DNA from 3 places in the Streptomyces sp. NPDC054866 genome. Region 2 is predicted to be linked to each of the others. Evidence: riboswitches for the same ligand, from Rfam matches in the RefSeq annotation. Region 2 holds a riboswitch; each other region holds the start of a gene.

Region 1 (3,266 bases), on a different contig from region 2:
GACGGCATCGACGAGACGTCTCCCGGCGACTACACCGCGGACGCGGGCGACCCGGGCGTCAAGGAGGAACTGCCGCCGGCCACGGTGGGAGCACCGGGCGGCCACTGACCCCCTTCTTGTACGTACGTGACGCGGGCCGCCGGAGGAATCCGGCGGCCCGCTCTCGTGCGTGCGGACTCACCCGGCCCGGTGGAGCTCCGTGCGAACCCTGGCCGCCGCCTGGGCGGCGGAGGTGAGCGTCAGCTTCTTGTCGGTGCCCGCGGTCACCCTGACGAGCACGCCACCGACCCGCACCTCGACGTCGTAGCGCGGACGGCCGCCGTCGTACTCGTCGCCGCCCACGATCCGCGAGGTCTCCAGGAGCGCCTCGTCGCCGAGATCCGGCAGCCTCTCGGCCACGTGGTGCTCCTCGACGGGGGCCGCGTCGGTGTCGACGGTGACGCGAGGGCACGCCTTGTTGAGCTGCCGGCGCAGTTCGATGTGGCGCCCGGCCCGCTCGGCGGTCATGGAGAGCAGGGACGCGTGGACGTAGGGATTCTCGTCCTCGACCGCCTCGGGGAACGGACGCACGGTGTGGCTCGCGCTGGGTCCCCGCAAGCGCAGCAGTTGCTCGTGCACCTCCTCGCCGGCAGCACAGGCGCCCCAATCACCGCCACCCTGGTACGGATTGGAGGGGCCGGACGTCACGTCGTACGCCCTGGCCCTCGCCCCGATCGCCTTCGCCGGGAGCAGCGCCGACTTCAGCTCGGCGTCCGTGAAGATCTTGCCGGGGTCCACGTCTCCGTCGACACCGGCGGCCGTGGTCGACTTCGGGGTGCGCGTGGGCTTCGTCTCAGCGGTGCTCCCCTCGCCCCCGCACCCCGTGAGCAGCATCAGCAACACCGCCGTACAGCCCGCGCCCCGCCCTCGCACGCCGTCTCCCCCTGTTCGACGATCAGTTCGGCGCCACCCTAGGGGATACGCGCGCCGACACAAGATATGGGGCTGCCTCGCAGAGCCAGCACAAGATGTATGCTCGTGCTCGCTGTCGCCGCAGGGGAATCCGGTGCAAGTCCGGAACTGTCCCGCAACGGTGTATGAGTACGCATTTGTCGTGCTCGCAAGTCCGAAGACCTGTCGACAGTGCGCCCGTTCCGACCGGTCCGGGTGCCAACGACGTCCGGGCCTCGTGGAATGGGCTGGTGGACGCGGAGCGCAGCCCTGTCCAGGGGCGGCCCCCGTGTGTCACTCCTGCCCTCCTCAAGGCTCCGAGCCGAGCGAGGGAGTGCTCCGTGACCATCGCGCCAGCCGAACCTGCGTCAGCGCAGACCACCGACGATCAGCGGATCGCCGACGGCCCAGGAACCGCGCTGCTGCGTACCCTGACCGACCTCACCGCCGACCTCCCCGACGCCGACCCCGGCCGGGTCGCCGCCGCGGCGCTGCGCGGCCGTTCGGCCAAGGCCGACGTGGCGGAGCTGCGGGACCTCGCGACCGAGGCGGCCGCCGGGCTCATCTCCGAGGATCCGACCTACTCGCAGCTCGCGGCCAGGCTCCTCAGCCTCAGCATCCGTGACGAGGCCGCGTCGCAGGGCGTGCGCAGCTTCTCCGACTCGGTTGCCGTCGGCCACCGCGAGGGGCTGATCGCGGACCGTACCGCCGCGTTCGTCACCGACCACGCGGAGCGCCTGGACGGGCTCGTGGAGGCGGCTCTGGAGGACGGCGCCGACTTCCGCTTCGGCTACTTCGGCCTGCGCACCCTGCACAGCCGCTATCTGCTTCGCCACCCGATCACCCGGCACGTCATCGAGACCCCGCAGCACTTCATGCTGCGCGTCGCGAGCGGCCTCGCCGAGGACGGCAGTGCCCGCGCGATGGCCGAAGTCGCCTCCCTGTACCGCCTGATGAGCCGCCTGGACTACCTGCCGTCCTCGCCGACGCTCTTCAACTCCGGCACCCGCCACCCGCAGATGTCGTCCTGCTACCTCCTCGACTCCCCGCTGGACGAGCTGGACTCCATCTACGACCGCTACCACCAGGTCGCGCGCCTCTCCAAGCACGCGGGCGGCATCGGCCTCTCGTACTCCCGCATCCGCGCCCGCGGTTCGCTGATCCGCGGCACGAACGGTCACTCCAACGGCATCGTGCCGTTCCTGAAGACGCTGGACGCCTCCGTCGCCGCCGTGAACCAGGGCGGGCGCCGCAAGGGCGCCGCCGCGGTCTATCTGGAGACGTGGCACTCCGACATCGAGGAGTTCCTGGAGCTGCGCGACAACACGGGTGAGGACGCGCGCCGCACGCACAACCTCAACCTCGCGCACTGGATCCCGGACGAGTTCATGCGCCGGGTCGCCGCCGACCAGGACTGGTCGCTGTTCTCTCCGGCCGACGTGCCGGAGCTCGTCGACCTGTGGGGCGACGAGTTCGACGCCGCCTACCGCAAGGCCGAGGCCGCCGGGCTCGCCCGCAAGACCATCCCCGCGCGCGATCTGTACGGCCGCATGATGCGCACCCTGGCGCAGACCGGCAACGGCTGGATGACGTTCAAGGACGCCGCCAACCGCACCGCCAACCAGACGGCGGAGCCCGGCCACACCGTCCACTCCTCCAACCTCTGCACGGAGATCCTGGAGGTGACGGACGACGGCGAGACGGCCGTCTGCAACCTGGGCTCGGTGAACCTCGGCGCCTTCGTGGACACGGCCGCCGGTGACATCGACTGGGAGCGGCTCGACGAGACCGTCCGCACCGCCGTCACCTTCCTCGACCGCGTCGTCGACATCAACTTCTACCCGACCGAGCAGGCAGGCCGCTCCAACGCCAGGTGGCGTCCGGTCGGCCTGGGCGCCATGGGCCTCCAGGACGTCTTCTTCCAGCTGAAGCTGCCCTTCGACTCGCCCGCCGCGCGCGCCCTCTCGACGCGCATCGCCGAGCGGATCATGCTCGCCGCGTACGAGGCGTCCGCCGACCTCGCCGAGCGCAACGGCCCGCTGCCCGCCTGGGAGAAGACCCGCACCGCGCGCGGCGTCCTGCACCCCGACCACTACGGCGTCGAGCTGACCTGGCCGGAGCGCTGGGCCGCGCTGCGCGAACGTATCGCCGCGACCGGCATGCGCAACTCGCTGCTTCTCGCCATCGCGCCGACCGCCACGATCGCGTCCATCGCGGGCGTGTACGAGTGCATCGAGCCGCAGGTCTCCAACCTCTTCAAGCGCGAGACGCTGAGTGGTGAATTCCTCCAGGTCAACGCCTACTTGGTGCAGGAGCTCAAACGGCTCGGCGTCTGG
Region 2 (3,266 bases):
CGTCCTCCCGTACGTACACGCCGCCGAGCCCGAGCCCGGCCGCCTTGCGCAGTACGTCGAGGGGGAAGTGCTTGTCCTGGTCCCACTGCACGGCACGGGGGGCGAGATGGTCGTCCGCGAAGTCGAGCGTGGTCTCGACGAGGGCCTGTTGGTCCTGGGTGAGTGATGTGGTGGTCATGGCGCTCATCCCATGGTGGGCAGGGTGAAGCTCGCGCCTTCCCTGGCCCCTGAGGGCCAGCGCGAGGTGACGGTCTTGGTGCGGGTGTAGAAGCGGATGGCGTCGGGGCCGTGCTGGTTCAGGTCGCCGAAGCCGGAGCGCTTCCAGCCGCCGAAGGTGTGGTAGGCCACCGGGACCGGAATGGGGACGTTGACGCCGACCATGCCGGTGTCGACGCGGCGGGTGAAGTCGCGGGCGGTGTCGCCGTCCCTGGTGAAGATCGCGACCCCGTTGCCGTACGGGTGCTCGCTGGGCAGCCGCAGGGCTTCCTCGTAGTCGGCGGCCCGTACGACGCACAGGACGGGGCCGAAGATCTCCTCGCGGTAGATCCGCATGCGTGGACCGACCCGGTCGAAGAGCGAGGCGCCCGCGAAGAACCCGTCCTGATGGCCCGGAAGCGTGAACTGCCGCCCGTCGACGACGAGTTCAGCACCTTCGTTGACGCCGATGTCCACGTACCTGCGGACCCGGTCGAGTGCGTCCCTGCTCACGAGCGGGCCGAAGTCGGCCTCCGGGTCGTCGCTGCGGCCGACGCGGAGCGTGCCGATGCGTTCCTTGAGCGCGGCGACCAGCGCGTCGGCGGTCTCCTCACCGACGGGCACGGCCACCGAGATGGCCATGCAGCGTTCGCCCGCCGAGCCGTATCCGGCGCCGATGAGCGCGTCGACGGCCTGGTCGAGGTCGGCGTCCGGCATGACGATCATGTGGTTCTTGGCGCCCCCGAAGCACTGGGCGCGCTTGCCGTGGGCGGCGGCGGTGGCGTAGATGTGCGCGGCGATCGGCGTGGAGCCGACGAAGCCGAGCGCGCCGACCCTGGGGTCCTCAAGGAGGGTGTCGACCGCTTCCTTGCCGCCGTTGACGACGTTCAGGACGCCGGGCGGCAGGCCTGCGTCGAGGAACAGTTCGGCAAGACGCAGGGGTACGGACGGGTCGCGCTCGGAGGGTTTGAGGATGAACGCGTTGCCGCAGGCGAGAGCGGGCGCGACCTTCCACAGCGGGATCATCGCGGGGAAGTTGAAGGGCGTGATCCCGGCGACCACACCGATCGGGGAGCGCAGCGAGTGCACGTCGATGCCGGTGCCCGCGTTGTCCGTGAACTCGCCCTTGAGCAGATGCGGGATCCCGGCGGCGAACTCCACCACTTCCAGGCCGCGTTGGATGTCGCCGTGCGCGTCGGCCACGGTCTTGCCGTGCTCGGCCGACAACAGCCGTGCCAGGGAGTCGCGTTCGGCCTCGACGAGCTGAAGGAAGCGCAGCAGCACGCGGGCGCGCCGCTGCGGATTCCAACTTCCCCACTCCTGCTGCGCGGTGACCGCGTCGGCGATCGCCCGCTCGGTGTCGGCCCGGCCCGCGAGCGGTACGCGGGCCTGGACGGTGCCGGTGTTGGGGTCGTACACGTCGCCGAAGAGGCCCGACGTGCCTGCGGTGTGCTTGCCGCCGATGAAGTGGGTGAGTTCACGGACCATGGGTGCCTGCTCTCGTCAGGTGAGATCCGGGGACGGCACGGCGAGCCGCCGACGGGCGCACAGGTGTGTGCGCTGTCGGTGCGAGCCGTGGGACAGCGGACGTCGGGACTCTCAGGCGTGCGTCGAGACCGCCGGAGGGCGCGACGTCCTATGAGCGCGTGGTGAGTTGAGCGCGCTCCGCCGGATCACCAGGGTCGTGGGTACGGACCGGTGCCATGCGTGTCTGCTCCATCCTCGTGGACAACACGGAACATTCCGCGGCCGGTATCCTGACTCCCGGATCTCCGCGCGCCGCCCGCCTTCCCGGCAGACCTCGCCAGTGGCGTGTGGATGGCAGCACACTCCCCGGTCACAGTGGCGGGACCGTGCCGGATTCACACCGGCTTCCCTGCACCGCGGACCTTGTGCCACGAACATATAGTTGGACGTCCTAGTAAGTCCACCCCTCTCCGCCGCGGGACAGCGCGAGAGCGCGGGCGGGGTGGCGCGGTCCGAGGAAGACGACGACGCCCTTGCCGTCGGGAGAGGGGTGCGTCGCCTGGGTCCAGCCCTGGCGGCCGTAGAAGCCCATGGCCTGCGGTGACCGGACCGAAGTCAGCAGCCAGACACGGTCGTCGGGAGCGCCGGAGGCCATCGCATCAAGGAGAGCCGCCCCGATTCCGGTGCCCTGCGCCGTGGGACGCACGGCCAGTTCGTCTATCTCACGGGCCCCGCACAGCCACGACAGGGCGCGCTCGGCGCCGAGTCCGGCCGCCGCCTGCGGATAGCAGCGGTCGGCGGGAAAGGGATCAGGCGTGGTCCACCCGGTGGTGAACCCGGCGATGCCCGTCCCCTCCAGGGCGATCGCCGCGGTGAAGCCGGGCCGCCGCACGTCGTCACCGAGCCGGACCAGGAACTCCGCCACCCGCTCCTCGTCCTCGTACCAGGGCGGCACGCCGAAGGCTTCGGCGTAGACGGTGCGCAACTCATCTACGTGCGCGAGCAGTTGCTCACCGCGCAGCACCCGTACGACCGCCGCCATCAGGCAGCCCTCGCCTCGGCCGCCCTCGGCTGCAGGGCCGCGTACGCCAGGGGGGCGGACGGGTCGATCGACACGTCCCAGGGGGCGGGCTCGGCCCCGGCACGTACGAGCAGGTCGCCGACGGCGGCGATCATCGCGCCGTTGTCCGTGCACAGCGTCATCGGGGGTACGCGCAGCCGCACGCCCGCGGCCGCGCACCGCTCCTCGGCGAGCGACCGCACCCGCGAGTTGGCGGCGACACCGCCGACCACGACGAGGGTCCCGACCCCGTGATCCCGGCAGGCAGCCAGGGCCTTGCGGGTCAGTACGTCCGCGACGGCCTCCTGGAGCGAGGCCGCACCGTCGGCCACCGGTAGATCGCGGCCGGCGTGCCCCTCGGCCCAGCGTGCGGCGGCGGTCTTGAGGCCGGAGAAGGAGAAGGCGTACGGGTCGTCCTTCGGCCCGGTGAGGGGGCGAGGGAAGGTCACCGCGCGCGGATCGCCGCTACGGGCCGCGCGGTCGATGGCGGGGCCGCCCGGATACGGCAGGCCGAAGACGCGGGCGACCTTGTCGAAGCACTCGC
Region 3 (3,266 bases), on a different contig from region 2:
GGCACCTCCTGGGGGTCCAGGACCGTGCGGGCCAGCGTGTCCACCCACACCAGGAACACCGCGCCCGCGAGCGCCGTGACCGGGAGCAGACGTGCGTGCCCGGCGCCGACAAGGACGCGGGCCGCGTGCGGCAGGACCAGGCCCACGAAGCCGATGGCGCCCGCGCTGCTCACCAGGGCCGCCGTGAGGAGGGCCGTTATGGAGAGGAGCAGCAGGCGGGTGCGAGCCACGTGTACGCCCAGCGTCGCCGCCGCGTCCTGGCCGAACACGAACGCGTCCAGCGTGCGGGCCTGCGTCAGGCAGATCGCGAGGGCCACGAAGAGCACCGCCGCGCACAGCCAGACGTCCGTCCAGCCCACCCCGCTCAACGAGCCGAGCAGCCAGAACAGGACACTCCGCGTCGTCTCCGCGTCGCCCGACGTCAGGATCACGAACGAGGTGAGGGCAGAGAACAGCTGCATCGCCGCCACTCCTGACAGCACCACCCTGTCGGCGCTTCCGCCCAGGGTGTGGCTCAGGAGGAGGACCAGTGCGAACGAGACGACGGCCCCTACGAAGGCTCCCGCCGAGACCGACACCACTCCCCCGCCGACCCCCAGGACGACGATCGCGACCGCGCCCGTGGACGCCCCCGAGGAGACGCCGAGTACGAAGGGGTCGGCAAGAGGGTTGCGCAGGAGGGACTGGAGGACCGTTCCGCAGACCGCGAGGCCCGCGCCGCATACCGCCGCGAGAAGCGTGCGCGGCATGCGCAGGTTCCATACGATGCCGTCCCTGATCGGCGTCAGCGTCGCCTCTCCCCAGCCGAGGTGGGCCGCCACCGCCGACCACACGTCCGGTACGGAGATGTCCGCGGGGCCGATGGTGACGGCCACCGCCACGGAGAGGGCCAGGGCGGCGAGGCCTGTCGTCCAGAGCAGGGCGGAACGTATGCCGCCCGGGGCGGCCTTCATCACTTGGCGAGCCCGAACTCGCGCAAGGCGTCGGCGACTTGTTCCACGCCGTCCACAGTGCGGATCGTCGGGTTCATGGCCTGGCCGCTCAGCAGCACGTACCGCTTCTTCTTCACGGCGGTCAGGTTCTTGGTGACCGGGTTGGACTCCAGGAACTCGATCTTCTTCTTCGCGCTCTCGGCCGTCTGCGACTTGCGGGTGAGGTCCCCGATGACCAGCACGTCCGGGTCGCGGTCCGCCACCGTCTCCCAGTTGATCTGGGGCCACTCCTCGCGGGTGTCGTCGAAGACGTTCTTCACGCCCAGTTCGCGCGTGATGATGCCCGGCGCTCCGCAGCAGCCCGCGATGTAGGGCGCGTCGGAGTTGGCGAACCAGTAGAGGAGCTTCGTGTCGGACGACGCGTCAGCCTTCTTGATCGCCTTCGTCGCCTTCGCCACCCTGGCCTTGAGGTCCGCTATCAGCCGCTCGCCGCGCTTCTCGACCCCGAACGCCTTGGCCAGGTCCCGTACTTCGCCGTACACCGTGTCCATCGTCAGCGTCTTGTCGCGACGGCCGTCGCCGTCGCCGCTGTTGTCCTTGCCCGCGCAGTCGGAGGGCGAGACATAGGCGGGTACGCCGAGTTCGGCGAACTTGGCGCGGTCGGCGACGCCGCCCTTGCTGACCGTCGCCAGGAAGGAGGCGGTGACGAAGTCCGGCTCCTGGGCGAGGACCTTCTCGAAGGAGGGGTAGCTGTCGGCGAGCCGGTCGACCTTGGCGTTGTCCTTCTCAAGTCCCTTGAGCACCGGGTCCGTCCAGGTCCCGGTGCCCGCCATGCGATCCGCGAGGCCGAGGGAGAGCAGGATCTCCGTGGAGCCCTGATCGAGGGAGACCGCCCGCCGCGGCGGCGCCTTGATCTCCACCTTCTTGCCGCAGGAGGTGAGGGTCAGTGGGTAGCCCTTAGCCTTCCCGCCCCCGCTGGAGGTGGCCGACGAGCCGCCTCCGCACGAGGTCAGCGTGAGGGCCAGGGCCGTGCTGAGGAGGACGGACATACGTACACGACGGGCTGTGGAGGACACACGATCCCTTGAGTCTCACGGCTCATACGCGGAGCCTGGCCTGCTTCATCACCTCCGCCGCCCGGTGCGGGGGCGAAGGTGCCAGCAGGTCTTCGGACTCGGGGATCGACCGGACGGGGCGCCTTCCCAGGCGTCCGTGGACGCCCAGTGGCCGTGGCCCCGCCCGTTCCCCCTCACCGCTGCGCGTCAGTTCCGGATTCGCACCGGATTCCCTGGCCCTGGTGTGGGTTGACTGGCGCTCGCAAGCTACCACGCGAGGTCAGGCCGGCTGCTGTCACGTGAGGTCAGGACGGCTGCTCGGGCCTCGGTGCGCCGCGGTAGGTGCCGAACGACCACTTGTTGCCCTCGGGGTCGGCGATCCCGAACTCCCGGCTGCCGTACGGCTGGTCCTCGATCTCCCGGATGATCTCGACCCCCGCGGCGGTGAGCCGATCGTAGAGGTCGTCCACGTGGTCGGTGACGACGTACGCCCCGAAGGTGCCCGGCTTCAGGCACCAGCCCTCGGACTTCTCGTCGTACGAGCCGAGCATGATGGCCCCGCCTTCGGGCCAGTCGAGCTCGGCGTGGGCCACGCGGTCGCCGTCCTCGTAGACGGCGGTGCGCAGGAAGCCGACCGTGCCGACCAGGAAGTCGATCAGGGCGGGGGCGTCGTGCGCCTGGAGGGTCGGCCAGACGTCGGGGGCGCGTCCGGCGGAGGCGGAGGCGGACTGGGGCTGCTGCTTCTCGGTGGTGTTCATGTCGGTGGTGTTCATGGCTCCTACTCTTCGCCCCCGCCATGGCTCCCGGCTTGGATATTCCGGCACTCTTCGGCCAGCCAGCCGCTGGGGCTCACCCCCGTGTACTGCTGGAAGTCCCGTACCAGGTGGGAGTGGTCGTAGTAGCCGCAGTCCGCGGCGATGCGGGCCAGGTCGGGGGCGCCGCCCGTCGCGACCGGGCGTACGACCGCGTTCCGTGCGCGCTGGAAGCGCATCAGGCGGCCCGCCTGCTTGGGGCTCAGGCCCGTCTCGGCGCGGAAGAGCGTGGTGAGGCGGCGTTCGCTGAGGGCGACGTGCCGGGAGAGGCCGCGCAGGGTGCCGACGCCCCGGTGCCGGGCGAGCCAGGCCCAGGCCTCGGCGACCTCGGGCCGTACGGATCCGCCGGAGGCGTCGTCGGCCGCGCGCTGCCTCAAGTAGCCGGACAGAGAAGCGAACCGCTCCTCCCAGGTGCCCTGCTCGCACAGCATCTCCCGTACGTCGGCGGCGCGGCGCCCCATCACCTC

The links. A riboswitch is a leader RNA that binds a small molecule or an ion and turns the genes downstream of it on or off. The one in region 2 is predicted to bind cobalamin.
Region 1: it holds a riboswitch for cobalamin, as region 2 does, so the genes downstream of both, ACWGI2_RS19700 (ribonucleoside-diphosphate reductase subunit alpha) here and ACWGI2_RS06755 (CoA-acylating methylmalonate-semialdehyde dehydrogenase) in region 2, are expected to answer to the same signal.
Region 3: it holds a riboswitch for cobalamin, as region 2 does, so the genes downstream of both, ACWGI2_RS11125 (ABC transporter substrate-binding protein) here and ACWGI2_RS06755 (CoA-acylating methylmalonate-semialdehyde dehydrogenase) in region 2, are expected to answer to the same signal.

The regions. Positions count from the first base shown of each region.
Region 1 covers NZ_JBSGZA010000003.1:948,613-951,878, reverse strand. Annotated here, with positions in the region: gene mctP (monocarboxylate uptake permease MctP) at 1-108, shown strand, start outside; gene ACWGI2_RS19705 (hypothetical protein) at 178-912, opposite strand; cobalamin riboswitch at 1,012-1,135, shown strand; gene ACWGI2_RS19700 (ribonucleoside-diphosphate reductase subunit alpha) at 1,272-3,266, shown strand, end outside.
Region 2 covers NZ_JBSGZA010000001.1:1,585,268-1,588,533, reverse strand. Annotated here, with positions in the region: gene ACWGI2_RS06760 (acyl-CoA dehydrogenase family protein) at 1-178, opposite strand, end outside; gene ACWGI2_RS06755 (CoA-acylating methylmalonate-semialdehyde dehydrogenase) at 184-1,683, opposite strand; cobalamin riboswitch at 1,926-2,110, opposite strand; gene ACWGI2_RS06750 (GNAT family N-acetyltransferase) at 2,114-2,704, opposite strand; gene tsaD (tRNA (adenosine(37)-N6)-threonylcarbamoyltransferase complex transferase subunit TsaD) at 2,704-3,266, opposite strand, start outside.
Region 3 covers NZ_JBSGZA010000002.1:531,094-534,359, forward strand. Annotated here, with positions in the region: gene ACWGI2_RS11120 (FecCD family ABC transporter permease) at 1-953, opposite strand, end outside; gene ACWGI2_RS11125 (ABC transporter substrate-binding protein) at 953-1,981, opposite strand; cobalamin riboswitch at 2,075-2,260, opposite strand; gene ACWGI2_RS11130 (VOC family protein) at 2,293-2,745, opposite strand; gene ACWGI2_RS11135 (helix-turn-helix domain-containing protein) at 2,766-3,266, opposite strand, start outside.